DNA from 3 places in the Shewanella mangrovisoli genome. Region 1 is predicted to be linked to each of the others. Evidence: predicted binding sites of a transcription regulator. Region 1 holds the regulator's gene; each other region holds the start of a gene.
What was found. The regulator LexA, encoded in region 1, represses DNA repair genes until DNA is damaged. The targets are predictions, from matches to a motif close to TACTGTATNNNNATACAGTA.

Region 1 (7,937 bases):
GACCCTAATGACTACTTTTTACTGGCGACTCAGCTGACGCAGGAAGTGAATGCCTCGGCATGGGTACAACAATTTATCCATGAAAGAATTGGTAAAAAAGTGACTCAACAAGAGCTAAATCAAAGCTTTGATGCCAGCTTTGGCCAAGGTGCACACACTAAGGTCACCCTAGACTGTGCCAAAGGACTCTTGAGTGAAATCCGCATCAGCCTGCCTCAGGTCATCAACAGATCCGACTCTTTACCGAGTCTGCTCGCAAAGGCGCCGAAGGCGAAAAAGACTAATTGCCCAGATCTGTTATTAATTGATATGCCAAACTAACTCACTTTGATTTTGCTCAGTAATTTTCACTTCACTTTAAGTGAATTATTGCAAACGTTGCCCCTTGCGCGTCGGCAATCACCGCAAAACGTCCCACATCAGGGATATCACTTGGCGGCACGCATATCTGTGCGCCTAGCCCCTGCGCCTTAGCGGCAAAGGCATCACAATCAGCCACTACAAAATAAGGCATCCAATGGACGGGGATCTCGCCCCATTCCGGCATCATTTTCATCATGCCCCCCATAGACTGACCGTCGATTTGCCACTCGGTGTAATCGATGCCGGGTACATGACTGGGGAGCGTGGTCCAAGGAAACACTTGAGTGTAAAAACTGGCTTCGGCGCCAGGTTCACGACAGGCCAGTTCAACCCAACACAGGGTATTTTCTTCGCCTTGGCGACGTGAGCCAGGGTGGTTTTTCGCCTGCCACAGGGCAAAACGTGCACCTTCGGGATCACTCACCTGCGCCATCACGCCCGCATCACCCACCACATGCGGTCCCATATGTAAGTGCCCACCCGCAGCAAGGATGGCGGCAACCGTGGCTTCGATATCCTTAACCGCAAAATAGATCCGCCAGTGGCTAGGGATCTGTGGTTCTGACTCAGGGATTTGATACATGGCACCTAAGTCATCACCGTCGAGGTTGAACAACGAGAAATGGCCATTAGGAATCGCCATTTCCACCGCATTCCAACCAAACAGCGCGTGGTAAAACGCCTGTGCACCCTGCCAGTCATGGCTCGCCAGTTCGACCCAACAGGCCTGTCCCTGCGCGTACTGAGTAATCCTCATTGCAGACTCCAATCAAACAGATAATGTGTTCGAGTTAAGCTGGAGTTTAGGCAACTGTCCAGTTTTGGCGATAAAAAGATGAATATAAAGAAAAAGCCCTCAATTTGAGGGCTTGATTCGTACGAGAAATACTTAGGAGAACTGCGGCAATAGATTCGCCATCGCGAGTAGATGACAAGCCCCAGTCACCACGCCGTATAACACCACAAGGATAATTAAGGGCGTGCCACCAAAGACTCTAAAACCTTGATGGTTAGGGAACTGCTGTCTCGATTTATAGGCCATCAGTGCAGGCACTATTACGGCCCACACGGTTGCCGCTAAGGCAGCAAAACCTATGGCAATCAAAAAGCCATCGGGGAATAACAAACCTAAAATGGTCGGCGGCACAAAGGTAACTACCGCCGTTTTCATCCGCCCCGAGCGCGTATCATCGAACCCGAATAAATCGGCCAAATAATCGAATAAGCCTAAGGTCACACCGAGGAAAGAAGACGCCACAGCTAAGTTAGCAAACAGGGTTAACATGCTGTTTAACCAGCTGCTTTCCATCACTTTCGACAAGGCGCCGACTAGCACGCCCATATTACCGCCCTGGGCAATAATCTCACTAAACTGGCTGCGTGGAATGTTGCCCATAGTGGCGACTAACCAGCAGGCATAAATGATCAGCGCGATGAAAGTGCCGACGAAAATCGCTTTGATGATGGTCGATGAATCTTTGCCATAATACTTCACCAAACTCGGCACGTTGCCATGGTAGCCAAAACTTGCCAGACCAAAGGGCAAGGCAGCCCACAGATAAGGCATAAAGCTTTGATTACCATCCGGCTCGAGCAACTTAGTCACATCAATCTCGATCAGTAAATTACCAATCGCGAGGAAGAAAGTGATGATCATCCCGCCGAGCATTATGGTCGTAATACGGTCCACCGCCTTGGTACTGATCAACACGATACAGGCGAGCACAACCGCAAATACTAATCCGGCGACACTCTGGGGTAACTCAATCCCCATGCCCTGTAGGCTATGGTTAACAATCGAGCCGCCGCCACTGATATAGGCGTAGGTTAAGATGTAGAGCACGAAGGCAATCGATACCCCATTCACAATCCGCCAAAACTGGCCTAGGGTTTCCTTGGTCAGGGTATCGAAACTCGCCCCCGGCTCGAAATGCAGGTTGGTTTCGAGCAGTAACAGCCCCGACATCAACATGCAGAACCAAATACCGAGTAACATCAGTACCGAGTAACCAAACCACATGCCAGCGCCCACAACGGGCAAAGAAAACATCCCCGCCCCGACTGTGGTGCCAGCAATAATCATGGCACCACCAAGCAAAGACTTGCCCACCGGCTTATTCTTCGCCGCATTCATATGGTTAGCCATTAAACGATATGCTCCGCGGTCACGCTCGCCACTATGGTTTGTCTCACTGAGGCTCGAAGTAAGCTATTGGCTTGATCGCGAATGCGCTCAACGTCGGATTTATCTTCCTTCTCGGAAAAATAACCCAACTCTTTAAGCTTAACACTCAAGGTGTTATAGAGTTTCTTGTCGTAGAACTCTGGTGCGGTAATTCCATGCAGCGCCCCTAAACGTTGGGCCAGCAGATGGCTTTCAGACTCCAGCTCCGAACGCTCCATCTTAGGTCTGTGGGCCAGGAGATTGAAAATAATCGCATAGCGTTGCAAGGTTTCGCTAACGCTTCCGGCCAGCAACAACATTTGGCTAGTGTGCTCAGTCACCACCGACAGCGTATCGCTTTCCTGCACTAAGCCCTGCTCAATAAACAGATCCAGCACTTGATTCACATAGCTTGGCAGATCCTTGATACCCATGAATAACTCCGCCTTAAGTAGCGGGTAGAAGTCACTCACAATTCCCAAAATCTGAGCTCTTGAAATCTGCTTATTGTTGGTTAAACAGCTGGCAATTAACGACGGAATGATAAACAAGTGGATGATATTGTTACGATAGTAAGTCATTGAAATCGCTTGGTTCGCATCAATAGATACTATCTCACCCAGAGGATCGGCGTGGATGGAGAACTTATTCAGCTCTAATCCTTGCTGCACTAAGTGCTTGCCATCACCTTCGGCCACCGACGTAAACGAAGTGTAAGGCACACGCTTAAGCAGAGTTAAGTACAAATCTAACTGACGCTCGAGCAAGCAACGCTCTAGGGCATTTTGCTCCGACGCCAGCAGCACTAAGCTGGTTAAGGTAATTGAACTGGCGGCAGCAGCATCGTTAATGCGGGTCATCACACGATTCGCTAACACGTTCACCGCAGGGGTTAACCAAGTCGGTTTTTGTTCGGGATCGTCGGCCACTTCAGTGCGCCAGTTTGGCGCCGTTTCATTCAAGAAGTTTTGCAGTGTAATCGGCTCACCAAAGTTGACATAACCTTGGCCAAAATTACCTAATTTACGAATAGCACCAAAGACTTGCCATACAGATTCTTTCTGTTTTTTCTTACCACTCAGCTCTTTGTGATAAGTCGCCACTTCCATCACGTGATCGTAGCCTAAATACACAGGCACTAAGGTGACTGGGCGTTCGATACCACGCAGCACACTGTTGATCGTCATGGCAATCATGCCCGTTTTCGGCGCTAATAAACGACCGGTACGAGAACGGCCACCCTCAGAGAAATACTCAACCGAATATCCCTTAGCAAACAGCTGATCGAGGTATTCACGGAACACGGCCGTATAGAGTTTATTGCCGTTAAAACTACGGCGAATAAAGAAAGCCCCGCCACGGCGGAACAGCGGCCCTGCTGGCCAGAAGTTTAGGTTAATCCCCGCCGCAATGTGCGGTGGCACCATGCCTTGGTAATACAGTATGTAAGATAACAGCAGGTAATCCATATGGCTGCGATGGCAAGGTACATACACAATCTCGTGACCATCATGGTGCAGCTGGCGGATTTGCTCGGCACCTTTGATATTGATACCGCTGTAGAGCTTGTTCCATAACCAAGTTAAGAAACGCTCGGCAATACGCACTAGGCTGTCTGAATAATTCGCTGCAATTTCATCAAGATATTCAATTGCTGTTTCACGAGCTTGGGTTTCGGAAATCTTCTTACTCGCCGCTTCTTCTTGAATCGCCTTGCGTAAGGATTCGGATTTCAACAGGGAGTGGAACATCGCCTGACGATTAGGCAGCACAGGTCCTGTCATCACCTTGCGTTGGCGGCGGAAATGCACTCTCGCCACCCGCGCAAGCTTATGGGCAATCCCCATATCGGTGCCGTGCTCGTCGGCCATGTAACGCAGCGATACCGCATTAGAAAACTGAACAAAGTTGTGACGACCTAAAAATAGAATCATCAGGCACTTACGCAACCAAGTTGGATTCTCGCGTTCAAGCACAGCCGCCTTCATGGTGTCGTCTTCTTTACCCGGAGTACGGCCCCAATACAGGCTCACAGGCACCAGCTGAATATCTAACTCAGGCTTTTCTTTATGTACGGCCAACAAACGCATAAAACATTCGAGGAATGGCTCATTGCTGGCACGGTCGCCAAACAAAGGCTTACGCCCTTCAAGGCAAACTACGCGGGGCGCGACAACGCCATTTACCACGAGCGGCTCGTAGGGGCTTGGCAAACCCAGCTTAGTAGTGATCTCGCTTAACGCAGCAATATCACTCAGGGATTCTGTTTTCATTACATAAGCAAGCGGTCTGGAGGCGTCCAGATTCAGATCGGCAAAGGGATCCTGCGGCACAACAATAGTGTGCACTAAGTGTTTTTGGATCCAGCGTAATGATTTCAACCAAAGAGAGTCTTGTTTAGGCATTATTCTTATGCAATGTAAGTACGTTCATTAGCCCCATAGAATACCAGATTCTAGGGAACATTCGCTAATACTCTCCAATCGCGTTAAAAAGTGGTTAATACTTGCACTACGAATAATACTGTATATACTAACAGTAACTGTATAGAAAAACAGGAAAGAACATGAGACCGTTGACGCCACGCCAAGCCGAAATTTTAGAGCTGATTAAACGTAATATTGCCGAGACTGGCATGCCACCCACCCGGGCCGAAATCGCCACCCGTTTGGGTTTTAAAAGTGCAAATGCCGCCGAGGAACACCTTAAGGCATTGGCGAAAAAAGGCTGCATCGAGATCATGCCTGGCACTTCCCGCGGGATCCGTCTCCCAGTTGAGGAAGAAGATAACAGCGAATCAGGCTTGCCACTGATTGGCCAAGTGGCTGCGGGCGAACCTATCCTCGCCCAAGAGCATGTCGAGCAGTATTACCAAGTCGACCCTAGCATGTTCCACCCTGCTGCCGATTTCTTATTACGCGTCAGAGGCGACAGTATGAAGAACATCGGCATCCTCGAGGGGGATCTGCTCGCCGTTCATAAAGTACAGCAAGCGCGCAATGGCCAAGTAGTTGTTGCTCGCGTCGACGATGATGTAACAGTTAAACGCTTTGAAAAGAAAGGGAATCTAGTTTATCTACATGCAGAGAATGAAGATTACTCCCCAATTAAAGTCGATTTAAGTTTCCAAAGTCTAACAATAGAAGGGCTCGCCGTAGGGGTGATCCGCAATGGAGATTGGCTATGAACAAACTACTAGGTAATGCCCCGCGTCACCCCGGTTTATGGCTCGATGCGGTGCGCGAAACCGATACTGACTGGCAGCATACGCCTATCATCACTATGCCTACCGAGAGCCAAGGTCGCCAAGAGCTAATGCAACTTAGCAAGCAGTTAGCACAACTGAGCCAACAAGGCCGCTGGGTCGTGCTCATCAACCCACCTAGTATTGGCTACAAGCAGTTACTGGCTAGCGCTGGCGTGCGTATGGACCGAGTTCTCTTAGTCCATGCGAAAGATGAAGTCGAAACCCTGTGGGCAATGGAAAAAGCCTTAACCAGTGGCACTTCCAGCGCAGTAATTACTTGGATCCACTCACTCGATGCCCGCGACAATCGTCGTTTGCAAATTGTGGCCAAGAGTGCCCGCGCCATGGGAATCGTGCTCGAAGGTGTTGTAAATCACTCGACTACGGACGCGACACTCAAGCAACCCGCTCACTTTGCCCAAGGTAGTTTTTTTAGCTCTGTTCATTAAAATTTTTTGCACCGCGTATTTAGCCTTGAAAGCCGCCTCACCTGTGAATGTGGGGCTTTTTTTTGGCAATTTTTCAGACAATTAGAAAAAGAAGTGATCTTGATCAATTTTTAAACAGCAAGTATGTTTGATTCAGACGAGCATAATATATCGCCCGTTTAGGCAAAAAATATCGACGATTTATCGAATATCTCTTGCCCACAAAAATCGAGAATAATGGGTTTTATTCAGCAGTATGTGCCAGTGTGGCTAATACCAGCAGTAACAATACTTAATCAAAAGTAAGCCGCCAACGCACGTTGAAGTCAGAGAAGCTTTTTTGGGAACTGAAGAGTTTGCATAGAGTTGAGACTTACTGTGTTGCTCTTCTTTGTAGTTGCTATTCGCAATTGGCAGAGGAGAAGTCTTGTGAAGCAATGGTTGTATTGTTTACTCGTGGTGCTATTCGCCCCACCGTTGGCCGCAGCGGACATGCGGTTCAACATGACCCCTGGCGTAACAGAAATCAGTGGCAAGGTATATCACCTTCACATGACGATTCTGTATATCTGCTGCGCAATAGGCCTAGTGGTTTTTGGCGTGATGATTTATGCCATGATCAACCACAGAAAATCCAAGGGCGCAGTCGCGTCTCACTTCCATGAGAGTACAAAAGTCGAAATCGCGTGGACGATCATTCCTTTTGTCATTCTGATCTTAATGGCAATTCCCGCCACGAAAACTCTGATTGCCATGGAAGATCCCAGCAATGCCGATCTCACGGTAAAAGTCACGGGCTCTCAATGGAAATGGCATTATAGTTACTTCGATCAAGACATTGATTTTTACAGTATTCTCGCAACCCCAAGACCTCAAATCGAAGGTAGTGAAGCCAAGGGTGAGCACTACTTACTCGAGGTCGACAAACCCCTAGTATTACCCATCAATCGCAAAATCCGTTTCTTGATGACCTCAGAGGATGTCATCCACTCATGGTGGATGCCCGCCTTTGCCGTTAAAAAAGACGCTAACCCAGGTTTTATCAACGAGGCGTGGACCCGTATCGACAAACCCGGTATTTACCGTGGCCAATGTGCCGAGCTTTGCGGTAAAGACCATGGTTTTATGCCGATAGTGGTGCAGGCATTACCCGAAGCAGAGTTCGATGCTTGGGTTGAAGAGCAAAAGCAAGCCGCCAATGCCGCAGCCCAAGCCGCACAAGCCGCGTTATCGCAAACACTGACGAAAGAAGAGCTAATGACTCAGGGTGAGCAAGTTTACCTTGGTCACTGCGCCGCCTGCCACCAACCCAACGGTGAAGGTTTACAGGGGGTATTCCCACACCTCAAAGGCAGCCCCATTGCGACAGGACCACTGAGCGGCCATCTTGAAATCGTGCTCAATGGTAAAGCGGGTACGGCCATGCAAGCCTTTGGCAAACAATTAACGACCCAAGAAATTGCCGCCGTGATTACCTATGAGCGTAATGCATGGGGCAATAACACGGGTGATGCGGTACAAGCCAAAGACGTTGATGCCCATAAATCCGGTGGCACCAATAGCGAGCCAGTAGCAACGACTCCGCCCCCAGCAACCACCGATGCACCCAAAACGGCGACAGAACCTACCGCCAGCGTCGATCCCGCGAGTCTCCCCACGCTTAGCCATGATGAACTGATGGCCGAAGGGGAAAAGACCTATGCCACGATTTGCGCCGCCTGCCACCAGCTAACGG
Region 2 (7,937 bases), 1.5 Mb from region 1:
AAAATATCGATTTCATAGTTTGAATGCACGCCTTGCATAATTGCAGCAATACGCTCGATACCCATACCGGTATCGACTGAAGGTTTTGGCAGTGGCAACATTTCACCAGAGGCTTGGCGATTGTATTGCATGAATACGATGTTCCAGATTTCAATGAAACGATCGCCATCTTCTTCTGGGCTACCAGGACGTCCGCCCCAGATATGATCGCCGTGATCGTAGAAAATTTCGGTACAAGGGCCACAAGGACCCGTATCACCCATTTGCCAGAAGTTATCTGAAGCGTATGGTGCGCCCTTGTTATCGCCGATGCGAATGATGTTTTCAGCGGCAACACCAATTTTTTTATTCCAAATTTCAAAGGCTTCATCGTCTGTTTGGTAAACAGTCACACACAGACGCTCCTTTGGCAGCTTCAAGACTTCGGTCAGGAAGGTCCAACCAAAGTGAATCGCATCTTCTTTGAAGTAATCACCAAAGCTGAAGTTACCCAGCATTTCGAAGAAAGTATGGTGACGCGCGGTGTAACCAACGTTATCTAAATCGTTGTGTTTACCACCCGCACGGACGCAGCGTTGGGCAGTGGTCGCACGTGTATAGCTACGTTTGTCCATGCCAAGAAACACGTCCTTGAACTGGTTCATACCGGCGTTGGTGAATAAAAGCGTTGGATCGTTGCCTGGTACAAGAGAACTACTGTCCACAACTTGGTGACCATTGCTGCGGAAAAATTCGAGGAAAGCACTTCTAAGCGCTGCTGTCGTTTGATACATGAAATCGTCCTGAATTGGGTAAGCATGACCAGCTACACCATAAGGTAGCCGTATTTCTATTTGCCCAGCATTATAAGCAGACTGAGGAAAGACGACCAGCCTTGAATAGCGATATAGGCTTAGGAATCTCATATTTTCGGTGAGTTTGCCGCTAAGACATGGCTTATCACAAAAGCCAAGCGCTAAAGAGGAGTCGATGAGCCGGATCAGCACGTCGGCCGAACGAAAAAGACAATGACCAGACAAGCCAAGGGCTACGAGTTTATACCATGACGTTAGTCATCATTATCAGCCAAAGGGTCGTAATCTAAGGCGTAGGAGACTTGTTCGTAATTAAAGCCTTGGCTCAGTAAAAACCGCACCCGTTTGGCTTTTTCTTTCGCCACTAACTCCCGGGATTTCGAGCCTTTTACCTCGGTGACTCTAGGGGTTACATATTTTTTGACGGCTTTGGCTTTTGCTAGCTCAAACCAATCATGCTCATTTGCAGATAAGGCGGCTTCGATACAATCCTTTGAAAGCCCTTTTTGAGCAATGGCTTGACGGATACGAATAGGCCCATGGCCACGGGCAATATGGCTGCGAACAAGAAGCTCGGCATAGCGCTTATCATTGATAAAACCCGATGCTTCACAATCATCGAGCACGGGATCGATATCAACAACCTCAAAGCCTTTTTCGAGCAGTTTGGAGCGGATTTCTTGGCGGGAATAGTCGCGGCGCGCTAACAGCGCGACCGCGATTTGACGGACTGACTGGCTCAGAATACTTCGCCTGTTTCGAAATCAACATTGCCTTCGCTGTTTTCATCATCAGATGAAGATGAAGACATAGCGCTTGGGTTACTCAGCAGTAACTCACGCAGTGTTTTATCGATTTCAGCGGCAATTGCTGGGTTTTCAGTCAGATATTTACCGGCATTTGCACGACCCTGACCAATCTTGTCACCCTTGTAGCTGTACCATGCACCGGCTTTTTCGATCAGTTTATGGGCCACACCTAAATCGACTAATTCACCGGTACGGTTGATACCTTGACCGTAAAGAATTTGGAACTCAGCTTGCTTAAATGGTGCAGCAACCTTGTTTTTAACCACTTTAACGCGCGTCTCGTTACCTACCACTTCATCGCCTTCTTTGATAGCACCAGTACGGCGAATATCGAGACGAACAGAAGCGTAGAACTTCAGCGCGTTACCGCCCGTTGTGGTTTCTGGGTTACCAAACATCACACCAATCTTCATACGAATTTGGTTGATGAAGATTAACAGTGTATTCGATTGCTTGAGGTTACCCGCGAGCTTACGCATCGCTTGGCTCATCATACGCGCCGCTAGGCCCATGTGTGAGTCACCAATTTCACCTTCAATTTCCGCTTTGGGTGTTAATGCCGCAACCGAGTCAACGATGATCACATCTACCGCGCCAGAACGGGTTAACGCATCACAGATCTCAAGGGCTTGTTCGCCGGTATCGGGTTGTGAACACAGTAAGTTATCGATATCTACGCCTAACTTTTTAGCATAAATAGGGTCTAGCGCGTGCTCGGCGTCGATAAAGGCACAGGTTTTACCTTCGCGCTGAGCAGCGGCAATCACTTCTAATGTCAGCGTCGTTTTACCTGATGATTCGGGACCATAGATCTCAACGATACGTCCCATTGGTAAACCGCCAGCCCCTAAGGCGACGTCAAGGGAAAGTGAACCAGTAGAAATAGTCTCAACATCCATAGAGCGGTCTTCGCCCAGCTTCATGATGGAGCCTTTACCAAATTGCTTTTCAATTTGGCTCAATACCGCAGCAAGTGCTTTCTCTTTGTTTGGATCGACCTTCATTCCTGTTCCCTCATCAAGACAGTATCAGTACTGTCAAAAGTGATATTCAATTTAATAAAGCGGGTAATACAAAAAGCGAGGCTCTTTGTCATAATCTGCTGACTAGTATACTGTACAATCATACAGTATCAAGACCTGTGAATGATTTATTTTTCAGTCAGAAAATTTTCCCGTTGAGACAAGCTTTTACCGACTCGTGCTGCAGATTTGTCAGGATATCAGTGAATATCCATGGTTTAAGGGTCAATTTTCAGAAAATTATTGCTAAGATTGGCGTCAATTTATTTTAGACAGTAATAGTACACATCCACTGATTTTTATCCCATTACTGTACGACTTATTTTCCCGCTTTGGGCCGGCATAACGGACGAAAACGATTTAATGAATCCTATAGATACCGATGATTTAGAAAAACATACCCCCATGATGCGTCAATATTTGACCATGAAAGCAGAGCATCACGACATGCTGCTGTTTTATCGTATGGGTGACTTCTATGAACTCTTCTATGATGACGCAAAACGCGCCTCTGAATTATTGGGCATTTCCCTTACGGCCCGCGGCAAAAGTGGCGGTGACCCGATCCCGATGGCGGGTATCCCTTACCATGCGGTTGAAGGCTATCTGGCCAAATTGGTTCAAATTGGCCAATCGGTCGCGATCTGTGAGCAGATTGGCGACCCTGCTACCTCAAAAGGCCCTGTTGAGCGAAAAGTGGTGCGCATCGTCACCCCAGGTACTTTGACCGACGAAGCCCTATTGCAGGAGAGACAAGACAATCTGTTAGCCGCGGTTTACCAAGGTAAAGTTGGTTTTGGCTACGCAACCCTCGATGTGTCTTCCGGCCGTTTCGTGATTGCCGAATTAGAAACGAAGGAATCCCTCGAAGCCGAGCTGCAACGTACCAATCCGGTCGAAATTCTCTATAGCGAAGATTTTGGCGCTATGGAGTTATTGCATCATTTTAAAGGCAAGCGTCGCCGCCCCGAGTGGGAATTTGATTACGATACCAGCATCAAATTGCTACTGGCTCAATTTGGCACTAAGGATTTGCACGGCTTTGGGATTACCGATGCGAGGCTTTCGCTGCAAGCAGCTGGCTGCTTAATGCAATATGTGAAAGACACCCAGCGCACCGCCCTGCCCCATATCAATGCCATTACCCGTTTCAATCAAACCGATACGATTGTCTTGGATGCGGCAACGCGCCGTAACCTCGAGCTGACACAAAATTTGAGTGGTGGTCGAGATAACACCCTAGCAGCCGTGCTAGACAATACCGCAACAGCGATGGGCAGCCGGATGTTGCAACGCTGGATCCATCAGCCGCTGAGGGACCATGCGCAGATTTTTGCTCGCCAAACGGCCGTGAATGAATTACTCGAGACTACAGCCCATGAATCATTACATGAGCAACTTAAAGCCCTAGGCGATATCGAACGTATCATGGCAAGACTGGCACTGCGTACCGCTCGTCCAAGGGATTTTGCCCGCCTACGCCAAGCATTAAACCTATTGCCTCAGTTGCAGCAGTCACTCGCGCAGTTAAGTGCGCCCCATACGGTGAAACTAGGCCAACTCTTAGGTGAGTTTCCCGAAGAGCAACAGCTGCTTGAGCACGCCATTGTCGATAACCCGCCCATGCTTATCCGTGATGGCGGCGTGATCCGCGAAGGCTACAATGCCGAGTTAGATGAATGGCGAGGCTTAAGTGAAGGAGCCACAGATTATCTGGTTCAGCTCGAAGCGCGGGAAAAAGAGCGTACTGGCATTGCTACGCTGAAGGTTGGCTACAACCGAGTGCATGGCTACTACATCGAAGTCAGTCGCCTGCAATCACAGCAAGTGCCATTAAATTACCAGCGCCGTCAAACCCTTAAGAATATGGAGCGTTACATCACGCCCGAGCTTAAGGAATACGAAGAAAAAGTGCTGTCGAGCCAAGGTAAGGCGCTTGCCCTTGAAAAACAACTTTGGGACGAATTATTTGATTTAATCCTCCCCAAGTTGCATGAGCTACAAGCCTTCGCCAGAGCCGCAGCCGAACTCGATGTGCTGAGTAACTTCGCCGAACGTGCCGAAACCTTAGGCTATACCTGCCCAGAACTGAGCAGCGAAATCGGAGTAAAAATCGAAGCAGGTCGCCACCCTGTAGTTGAGCGTGTGAGTCAAACGCCTTTTATCGCCAACCCTGTCACCCTGCACAATCAACGCCGGATGTTAATTGTTACCGGTCCAAACATGGGCGGTAAATCAACCTACATGCGCCAAGTGGCGCTTATCACCCTAATGGCCCATATTGGCTGCTTTGTGCCAGCAGAACGCGCCATCATTGGCCCTATCGATCGAATTTTTACTCGGATTGGCGCCTCAGACGATCTCGCCTCTGGTCGCTCAACTTTTATGGTGGAAATGACAGAAACAGCAAATATTCTCCATAATGCGACTGCGCAAAGTTTAGTCTTGATGGATGAAATTGGCCGTGGCACCTCAACCTACGACGGTCTGTCATTAGCTTGGTCTGCAGCGGAATATCTAGCGCAGCAAGTCGGCGCAATGACGCTGTTTGCGACCCATTATTTCGAGTTAACACAATTACCGGAACTCATGGCTGGCGTCTATAACGTGCACCTCGATGCGATTGAGCACGAAGACACCATCGCCTTTATGCACGCGGTGCAAGAAGGTGCGGCCAGTAAGAGTTATGGCCTACAAGTTGCGGCCCTTGCCGGGGTGCCAGCTCGGGTGATTAAGGCGGCAAAACACAAGTTACATCAGCTTGAGAGCCGTGATCATCAAGTGGAAGGTGCTAATGTTAACGGCACTAGGGCACCGATCCAAACCCTGCTAGCTCTGCCTGAGCCAGTGGAGAATCCCGCTGTCAGCAAATTAAAAGCCATCAATCCCGATAACCTGACCCCCAAACAGGCGCTGGATTTACTCTATGAGCTAAAACGCTTGAGTTAACACATAGAGTGAAAACTCGCGATAGCATAAACGCAAAGCATAAAAAAACGCCCTGAAAATTGGGCGTTTTTTTATGACTTATTGAACTGGTTTAAGGCTAAATTTCTAAACCTTAGTCTCTTAACTTTAGTCTCTGAACCTTAATTTCTAAGCCTAGTTTCTAAACTTTAGTCTCTAAACCTTAGTTTCTAAACCTTAGTTTCTAAAAAGTGCCTCTACGGAGAGACCTTGAGCACCCAGCAAATCACGTAGGCGTTTTAGGGCTTCCACTTGAATTTGGCGAACACGTTCACGGGTGAGGCCAATTTCAGCACCGACGTCTTCAAGGGTTGAGGGTTCATAACCTAACAAACCAAAGCGGCGCGCTAACACTTCTCTTTGCTTGGTATTCAGTTCGTTAAGCCATTTCACCACTGAGTTTGAAATGTCTTCATCTTGTACTTTGTAGTCCGGGCCTACGTTGTCGTCATCGGCGAGCACATCGAGTAACGCCTTGTCGTTATCGCCACCTAAGGGGATATCGACAGAGGTGATCTTCTCGTTGAGCTTCAGCATGCGGCTGACGTCAACACTGGATACTTGCAGTTTCTCGGCAATTTCTTCTGCCGTAGGTTCGTGGTCAAGTTTTTGCGCTAATTCCCGAGCCGTACGTAAATACACGTTGAGTTCTTTTACAACATGGATTGGCAAGCGAATCGTGCGGGTTTGATTCATGATGGCACGTTCAATCGTTTGTCTGATCCACCAAGTCGCATAGGTTGAGAAACGGAAGCCTCTTTCTGGGTCGAATTTTTCCACCGCACGGATCAAGCCAAGATTACCCTCTTCGATTAAATCCAGCAGCGCTAGGCCACGATTATTGTAACGACGGGCAATTTTAACCACGAGTCGCAGGTTACTCTCAATCATGCGATTACGGGATTTTTCGCAGCCTTTTAAGGCCTTACGGGAAAAGTAAACTTCTTCTTCTGCGCTAAGCAGTGGGGAAAACCCTATTTCACCTAAATAGAGCTGGGTGGCATCAAGATTTTTTTGCAGGTCATCTTGAACCTGTTGTTCGAGTCCTAGTTCTTGAACTAAATCAGCGGCAATATCCTCTTTATCGAGATCAAACTCTGCGGTATCTACGGAAAAATCTACTAGTTCTTCTGCGGCAGTGCTATTTATGCGGCTCATGATCAAATCTCCCAAACCTAATGTAAACTGCTTGAATTACTGCAATTTTTTATCCTCCATGCCAACAAGGCCCTAAACAATCATTGCTTAGGTAAATAGTTAAGTGGGTTAACAGACTGACCGTGGTAACGGATCTCGAAGCGAAGCATTACCTGATTGGTACCTGTACTGCCCATTTTTGCAACTGTCTGTCCAGCGAGGACATGTTGCTTTTCTTCGACTAAGATCTGATCTGCATGAGCATAGGCACTAAGGTAATCGTCACTATGTTTAATAATCACTAAATTACCGTAACCCCTAAGAGCACTACCTGCGTATACCACCCGCCCATCTGCAGCGGCTTTGATGATATCTCCGCGTTTTCCTGCGATCTTAATTCCTTTATTTCCCTGCTCATTGGCAGAGTATGTCCCAATCAATTTACCTCTTACTGGCCATTGCCACTGACTCACACTGTCTGGCAGTGTTGATGTAGGGGCGACGATCGAAGGGTTAACATTTTGTTGAGAGCTTGTTGCAGAATACGCAGGCTTGGCTTTCTGATCAAGTGTTTTTTTCTGCTGTTCACTTGACAAGTTTTTAGCGGAAGAATTGTTACTAGCTGATTGTTTATCAACAGAATTAGCTTTATTTTGCCCTTTAGACGCTGAATTACTTCCACCTAAAGTTGTAGAGCCTTTGCCATTTTGCCCGCGATCATTCGTTAAATATAAAATCTGTCCAGGGTAGATGGTATACGATTTATCTAATTGATTAATTTTGGCAATTTCGGCGAAATCTTTACCCGCAGCCCAAGATATCGAATAAAGGGTGTCACCTTTCTTAACTTTATATGAATTAGATTTAATGTGGCCTTTGTTATGTTTGGAATAACTGTGGGAGAGACTTTCGACAGGTGCGGGGCGACTCGCCTGAAAGCTACAGCCCGCAAGCAACAACACTAAACTGAGGTTTAAGAGTAAACCCGCATTCAACAATAAAAACTCCTCTTTAGGGCTATCTTACTGTTTTACCTAATTATAAAGGTCAAGTATTTAACGAAGTGACCTAAAGCCAAAAACTTAAGCGCATAACTTAAGCGAGCTCGCCATTGACCAAGGGAACAAATTTGACAGTTTCTATCACTTCGGAACTAAAACGGTCCGAGCGGCGGGTAAAGCGCATCAATTGCTGCGTCTCTTCACCAA
Region 3 (7,937 bases), 2.2 Mb from region 1:
CTTTATCTTGGCTTTCTTTCAACATAGCTTGAGCATGATCGATATGCTCTTGCTCTAACTCACCGCATGGTTGACCGTCGAGGTCTACACGCTGTGCACCGGCTTTTACCGATTTCAGGTAGCGCCAGCTGCTGGTGTAGCGTCTTAAGGCAACTCGCAGTTGAGTTTTACTGACTTTAGAATCATCAGCCAACCTTTCAGCCAAATCTTGAAACAATCCGATTTTTAATGGCTTAGTTTCACCTTCAGCAATAAAGCACAAAGGAAATGTTTCATACAAATACGCCAAAATTGCGTTGGTGTCGGTCAACTTATCTGTTGATTCCATCATTACTTCCACAGTTAAAAAGGGACATCGAATCCGAGGTGATAAAAATCAGCTTCTTACGAGTCGTTTATCTTGGTTAAGCCCACATATGAGCCAAAGTACAAATTAGCATTCTCGCCGAGTTAACTAAAGTTAAAAAATATAAGTTAACAATTTTTCACGGCTGAACCTATCAGGCTTATTTCAGCTGTGCTCAAAATAAGCCTTATCAGTGCATGCGCTATTATAAGGCGCACGCCACCGATTGCGACTATGAATTATGCGTTATTGTACGCAAATTAAGCAAATAGGCAGTTTTCGAAGCTTTTTACCAATAATTCCAAGCCCTTTTGGTCTTCTTCATCGAAGCGGTCAAAAATAGGGCTATCGATATCCAGCACGGCCACAACCTTACCATCGGCGCGGACTGGGATAACAATTTCAGAATTACTGGCCGAATCGCAGGCAATGTGACCATCGAATTGATGCACATCGGCGACACGCTGCGTCTGATTGGTTTGCGCGGCGGTACCGCACACGCCCTTACCCATAGGAATACGGGTACAGGCCACTTTACCTTGGAAAGGACCCAACACCAGTTGGTCGCCACGCATCACGTAAAACCCCACCCAGTTCAGTTCGGTCAGATTATCGTTTAGCAAGGCAGAAAAGTTAGCCATAGCAGCCACTAAATCATCCTCGCCCTCGAGTAAGGCCAGCGCTTGACGATTCAGTGACTCATAAAATTGCGGTTTCATAGACTTCCTAAAAAATTATTCGGCAGCGTCGTCCTTCTTAGGCGCTTTTTTCGCTGCATTTTGTTTTGATGGCGTACTATTAACTTGAACTACGCCTTTAAGCAAGTTTGTCAGCTCATCTTTATTGTTAGCAAAATAGAATGCGAGCTGTTCGCTCACGGTTTCATCAATTCCGAGCTGCGCTTTTTGAATAAATGGAATGAGGTTGTCGGCGATGTCGAGCATCTTATCGTAGGCATCAGCCTCCTTTTTCGATATGAATGTCATCTTCTCCACCCCTTCTCTTACCACGACAAACTGTGTAATAACTGCCATGACTGCCCTCGCACTGTTTTTATATACAGTAATCAGGATGACATAAAGTGAACTAGTGATGCAAGTGTTCTGATTATTCTGATATTATGAGACCGCTTTTCGTTGTCGAGATGGGTCAAGCTGTTTGATGTCTCATTGGATAATCTGCTCGTTTACAGATTATTTGCGCAATCTCAATGGCTTTGGGGCTAATTTAATATTTTTATATGCATGAAAATACAGCAGAAAACTCTGTAATCCTCTGTCGTTCCTGCGACTTGGCCATTCGAAAGCGCGCCCTACCTACGGGTGTTAGGGCGTTATGTCCGCGCTGCAGCACTGCACTTTATGACACACCATACTGCTCGGTAAACGGCATGCTGGCGCTGTGCATTACCGCGCTGGTGTTCTATTTCCCCGCCAATTTTTTCCCGGTGCTCGAAATCCACTTTTTGGGCAGTATTCGCACCACTACAGTGTTTCAAGGCGCCTTTGCGGTGTTCGACCAAGGTTATTGGGTCGTTGGGCTAGCCGTGCTCGCCGCCGCCGTGATTGGTCCGGGTTTGTTGATTCTATCGATCCTCAGCCAGATTTTGATCGTCAAATGGGGACTTGGCAGTCCATTTTGGCGTCGCAGCCTCAAACAGTTATTAAAACTGCAAGGACTGTTATCCCAGCTGACTATGCTGGAGATTTATGTGATTAGCTTTCTGGTTTCGTCATTTCAATTGTCTGATTTTTCGGATATTTACTTCGGAATGGGCACCTTTTGTTTCACTATGCTTTTTTTAGTCACTCTGTTCCTGCAGCGGGAATACGATATCGAGCATATGTGGAGTCTACTGATGCAGGGGCGCCGCTAAGATGAAGCAGCAGGGGAAAGATTTAGGCCTGTGTCTGTGCCGAGTGTGCCGGCAGCTCAATAGCAGTGAAAGCACTCATTGCAGCCGCTGTGAAGCCGAGTTACAGGTGCGCGATTACAGCAGCTTACAAAAAAGTTGGGCGCTGCTGATCACCGCCGCCATTTTGTTGGTTCCCGCTAACCTATACCCTATTACTATGCTCACCAATCAGGGGCAAGTGCGCCACGATACGATTTTCTCTGGCATTATCCATTTAGTGCATTCGGATATGTTGCCCATCGCCATTATCGTGTTTATTGCCAGTATTTTAGTGCCTTGGGTGAAGATTATCGGTTTAGCCACTTACCTGTGCGCCATTAGCTTTAATCTGCCGATTTCAAAAAAGAAACTCATGGTGGGATTTCATATTATCGAATGGATTGGCCGCTGGTCGATGCTCGATTTGTTTGTGATTTCCCTAACCGTTGCCCTCGTCAATATGGGGCAACTACTCGATGCAAAGCCTGCACCCGCGGCCACGGCGTTTGCATTGGTGATTTTACTGACGCAACTTGCCGCAAAAGTTTTAGACACTCGTTTACTCTGGGATCGATTGGAACCTCAAGATGACACAAATTGAATCGCCAAAAGTTGTGAAGAAAAAACTCTTTTCGCCGATTTGGCTGCTCCCAATTGTGGCGCTCGCACTCGGCGCATGGCTGGGCATTAAGAGCATCAAAGAATCGGGCATTGAAATTCAGATCCACTTCCCCAGTGCCACGGGGATCGACGTGGGTAAAACCCTAGTAAAATACCAAGGTCTTACCGTCGGTAAGGTGAAAGACATTGGTATCGATGAGGATCTTAAGGGCGTAAACGTCAAAGTTATGATGGACTATCGCGCTAAGCCCTTCTTAAATAAAGAGACCCTTTTCTGGTTAGTCACTCCAAAAGCCAGCATCACAGGTGTTGAAGGCCTAGATGCGCTGTTTTCGGGCAACTATATCGCGATTCAGCCAGGTAAAGGCAATGCCGCCACTTTCTTCGAGGCTGAGCGTCAACCACCACCGATGCAAATCGGTACTGAAGGGGTGATGATTGAACTGACGGCCGATAAACTCGGCTCATTGGACGTAGGCTCGCCGGTGTTCTTTCGTCAGATCCCCGTCGGCAGTGTGGTTAGCTATCGTTTAGACGGCAACGCCAGAGTCATTATCAGCGCCTTTATCCAGGAGCAATATGCGCGTTTAGTGAAGAAAAACTCTCACTTTTGGAACGTATCCGGCGTGAAAGTAGACGCCAGTTTAGCGGGCATTAAAGTCAACACAGAGAGCCTTGCTTCGATTCTGGCGGGCGGCGTGAGTTTCAGCTCCGATGATAAAGCGCCTGCGGCACAAAATGGCGACAGTTTTGCCCTCTATGATTCCGAAACCAGCGCCCTTGGCGGAATTGAAGTCAGCCTGACCATGAACGATGGCAACGCGATTGATAAAGGCACTCGCATTGTGTATCGCGGCATCACCATTGGCACTCTGCAAAGCAAACAACTCACCGCAACAGGCGTGACTGCGGTGGCAAAGTTTGAGCCTGAATACGTCAACCTGTTAACCAGTGACGGGCTGTTTTGGCTTGAAGGCGCGGATATTTCGCTCTCTGGGATCAAAAACCCCGAACGCTTACTCACGGGCAGCGTGATTAACTTTTTACCCGGCACCAATGCCAATACCGCGCTGCCAAGCAGTTTTGCCCTGCAAGAATCGGCGCCCGATCTACTGAAGGCCAAGAAACGTCAGCTCACTATCACCTCGACTGAAAACATGGGTCTCACTGCTGGCGCTGAAGTGCGTTACAAGCAGCTGCCTATCGGTCAGGTGCTGGCGGTGAAATTAACTAAAGATCTGTCGGCCGTTGAATATCAACTCGAGCTGCAACCTGAGTTTGCCAGCTTAGTTCGCAGTGATAGCTATTTTATCCCCGAGTCGGCGCTGAGCATCGATGCCTCCCTCGATGGAGTGTCGGTGAAAACCCGCGATATGGCGACCCTCACCAAAGGGGCTGTAAGTCTTATCCCAGGAACGAGCGACACACCACTTGCGGCCAATACTCGCCTGTCACTCTTTAGCTCGATAGATGAAGCAAAACAGTTTTTTGCTCGGCAGCAACGTCTGTACTTTACCCTCACCAGCGTAGATGGCGCCGATGTCAGCCAAGGCTCACCGATTTACTATAAAAAAATGCAAATCGGTAGCGTGGAATCAGTCAACTGGCAGAGTAAAACCGAAGACTTTGCGATTAAGATCGCTATCGATAAGCAGTTCCAACCCTTAGTGCAAAAACCTAAAGTGTTTTGGCGCAACAGTGCTGTGGATGTCAGTGCCAGTCTTGCGGGTATTGATGTCGCCGTCGCGCCACTACTGGGCGCATTAAAAGGCAGCATCAGCTTAGGTTTGTTGGACAGCTCAACGACTGAACCTAATGCGGCACTTAAACTATACGAAAGCAAACAGCTCGCCTTAGCCCAGGCTCAAGCCATCAAACTCACCTTACCCGCCTCGGCGAAATTGGCCGCCAAAGCCGCCATTCGTTACCAAGGCCATCAGGTGGGTGAGGTGACGCAAGTTAAGCTCAATACCGACTTAACTACCCTCACGGCAACGGCTTATCTCTATGGCGACTATGCCGAGCACTTCAGCCGCAGTGATACTGAATACCATATGGTTGATGCGCAAATCTCCCTAGCGGGGATCAAAGCGCCAGAAACCTTAATTACTGGACCTTATATTGGCGTGTTACCGGGTAAGAGCAACCAAAAAGCCACCCACTTCCAAGCCAAATTGGTTGAGAGCAGCTATGCCAACGTGGCCGAAGATGCGCTTAAGTTTACCTTAGAGAATAGCAACCTTGGCTCGATGAAAGTCGGCACGCCTATCTTCTTCCGTGGTATTAAAGTCGGCCAAATCGATGGTTATAGTCTGTCGTCTCAAGGTAACAGTGTGCTAATGCAAGCGCATATTGAGCCGCAGTACAGTCACTTAGTGAATCAGAGCAGTCAGTTCTGGGACGCTTCAGGCATTAAAGTCGATGTGGGGATTTTCTCTGGTGCGCAAATTGAAGCTGGCTCGCTCGAAACCCTATTGGCGGGCGGCATTAATGTCGCTACCAAGGAAACGACACAAACAGGTAATCGCTTAAGCCAAGGTGCAGTAATTAAGTTGCAACACAAGGCCCAGAGCGAATGGCAGGAATGGGCTCCGGCCCAATAAAATCAAGCCTTATCTGTAGTTTGGCAAACTTGATTGAATTCGATATCACTTAAAAATCAGGCGCATTAGATAAACTCTAATGCGCCTGATTTTTATCCGCTAAAGCAACGGTCTACTTTTGCTGTCAATCAGCTCTTCTCAATTGCATCCTTATCCATAAAACCAATAACAAACTGCAATCGCAGCGCAGATCCCCGCAAAGTCAGCCGTTAAGCCACAGGCGAGTGCATGGCGCCCGTGACGGATCCCAACGGAGCCAAAGTAAACTGCCAGCACATAAAAAGTCGTTTCAGTGCTCCCTTGGAAAATCGCTGCCAAGCGCCCCGCAAAGGAGTCCACACCGTGGTGCGCCATAGTTTCGAGCATCATGGCCCGCGCGCCCGAGCCGCTAAAAGGCTTCATTAATGCGGTTGGCATTGCATCGACAAAGCGAGTATCAAACCCGAAAAGACTCACGCCACTGACAATCAGTTGCAGCAGGTAATCCAACGCGCCCGATGCCCTGAGTAAGCCAATCGCCAGCAGCATGGCTAACAGATACGGAATAAGTTGAATCGATTGGTTAAATCCCGCCTTGGCGCCTTCGATAAACTCATCATAAATCGCCACTTTTCGCACGCCAGCCACCAGCACAAAACTAAAAACTAACAGTAGCAATACCCCGTTGCCCAAGGCGGTCGACACTGTGCCAATCGCGTCTGCCGTTAAGGTCATCAAATAAAAGCCACTGGCAACTAATGCCGACAGCAGTACTGCGCCATATCCGAGCACCACGGCATTGAGCAGTGAAAGCCGCTGCACAACGGCGACGATCAGAAGCCCCGCTAAGGTTGAGGCAGATGTGGCGAGGAGTATCGGTAAAAAAATGTCCGCAGGTGCGGCGGCGCCCTGCTGAGCACGGTACAAAAACACTGTGACAGGGACTAAGGTCACCGAGGAGGTATTGAGCACTAAAAATAGAATTTGTGCATTGGTCGCAACGGTTTTGACCGGATTAAGACTCTGCAAATCCTGCATTGCCTTAAGCCCCAATGGCGTTGCAGCATTATCTAGCCCAAACACGTTGGCCGTTAAGTTCATCGTCATACTGCCAAATGCGGGGTGCCCCTTGGGCACTTCGGGCATTAAGTTGCGCAGCAGCGGCTCAAACACAAAGGCAATCGCCCCGACAACCCCTGCCTTTTCACCAATTCGCATTAATCCCATCCACAGGGACAAAACGCCCACTAAGCCTAAGGCGATTTCAGCGGCGAGTTTAGCGCTGTCAAACAGGGCCTCTACCGCGTTGGCAAGTACGTCGATATGCCCATTAAATAGCTGTACCGCCATCGCCAGCAGTGACGTGAGGAAAAACACTAACCACACCCGATTTAGCACTCAGCCGCTTCCTTATTCTTATTCATGCTTTGTCTTTATGTTGCTTTAATGACAGGTTTTTGATGGCAAAAGCCAAGGGAGAAAATCCCAGCCCAGTAAGGGATTATGATATACTTACCGCAGTTGATACACAGCCTAATCCCGTTATGGTTCAATTAAATCAAAATTTTATCAATACTATTGCCCAAGAACTGCCCTCCCATCTCTCAATGGATGACTTTATCGCGGCCTGTTCGAGGCCGCTACGCCGCTCGATTCGCGTCAACACCTTAAAGATCAGCACTGAAGACTTTAAGCGCTTAATGCAACCCAAGGGATGGATCTTTGAGCCCATTCCATGGTGTGAGGATGGCTTCTGGATAAGCTACGATGAAGAAGAGCAGCTCGGCAACGCCTTAGAGCATATTCAGGGATTGTTCTATATCCAAGAAGCCAGCTCCATGTTGCCCCCCACAGCGCTATTTACCCCAAATGCGAATTGGCAATGTGTATTAGATTTAGCCTCGGCACCTGGCTCTAAGACCACTCAAATCGCGGCATTAATGAATAATCAAGGCTTATTAGTCGCCAATGAATATTCCGCCAGCCGCGTCAAAGTGCTCCATGCCAATGTGCTGCGTATGGGCGCCAGTCACTGTGCCCTGACCCACTTTGATGGACGGGTATTTGGCGAGTATCTGTATGAAAGTTTTGATGCGGTATTGATTGATGCTCCCTGCGGTGGTGAAGGCACGGTCCGTAAAGATGCGGACGCGTTAAAATCTTGGTCCCTCGATGAAGTGATCGAAATTAGCGAAACCCAAAAAGCGTTAATCGAATCCGCCTTTTTGGCGTTAAAGCCGGGCGGCAGTTTGGTGTATTCCACTTGCACCCTTAATCGGCACGAAAACCAAGGCGTGTGCGAATATTTACAGCAAACCTATGGCGATGCGGCGCAATTTGAGTCCTTAAGCCAATTGTTTGATGGTGCCGAAAAAGCCACTACGCCAGAGGGCTTTTTGCACGTTTGGCCGCAAATTTACGACAGTGAAGGCTTTTTTGTCGCTAAGTTGACTAAAACCCGCTCCGTGCCCCGCCTGCTACCTGAGCCTAAATT

Region 2: a site for LexA is predicted at 2,716-2,735, ahead of recA (recombinase RecA). Genes of this name have one in related genera too.
Region 3: a site for LexA is predicted at 1,392-1,411, ahead of K0H60_RS09200 (YebG family protein). Genes of this name have one in related genera too.

What each region holds. Positions count from the first base shown of each region.
Region 1 is NZ_CP080412.1:4,573,674-4,581,610, forward strand. It holds gene K0H60_RS19900 (ribonuclease T2) at 1-321, shown strand, start outside; gene K0H60_RS19905 (VOC family protein) at 353-1,120, opposite strand; gene mtr (tryptophan permease) at 1,253-2,509, opposite strand; gene plsB (glycerol-3-phosphate 1-O-acyltransferase PlsB) at 2,509-4,932, opposite strand; gene lexA (transcriptional repressor LexA) at 5,094-5,714, shown strand; gene K0H60_RS19925 (cell division inhibitor SulA) at 5,711-6,223, shown strand; gene coxB (cytochrome c oxidase subunit II) at 6,632-7,937, shown strand, end outside.
Region 2 is NZ_CP080412.1:1,357,903-1,365,839, reverse strand. It holds gene alaS (alanine--tRNA ligase) at 1-773, opposite strand, end outside; gene K0H60_RS06000 (regulatory protein RecX) at 1,049-1,516, opposite strand; gene recA (recombinase RecA) at 1,534-2,607, opposite strand; gene mutS (DNA mismatch repair protein MutS) at 2,989-5,574, shown strand; gene rpoS (RNA polymerase sigma factor RpoS) at 5,770-6,750, opposite strand; gene K0H60_RS05980 (peptidoglycan DD-metalloendopeptidase family protein) at 6,831-7,727, opposite strand; gene K0H60_RS05975 (protein-L-isoaspartate(D-aspartate) O-methyltransferase) at 7,825-7,937, opposite strand, start outside.
Region 3 is NZ_CP080412.1:2,069,531-2,077,467, reverse strand. It holds gene proQ (RNA chaperone ProQ) at 1-328, opposite strand, end outside; gene K0H60_RS09205 (GAF domain-containing protein) at 607-1,065, opposite strand; gene K0H60_RS09200 (YebG family protein) at 1,081-1,380, opposite strand; gene K0H60_RS09195 (paraquat-inducible protein A) at 1,587-2,222, shown strand; gene K0H60_RS09190 (paraquat-inducible protein A) at 2,224-2,841, shown strand; gene K0H60_RS09185 (PqiB family protein) at 2,828-5,464, shown strand; gene K0H60_RS09180 (nucleoside recognition domain-containing protein) at 5,615-6,841, opposite strand; gene rsmF (16S rRNA (cytosine(1407)-C(5))-methyltransferase RsmF) at 6,988-7,937, shown strand, end outside.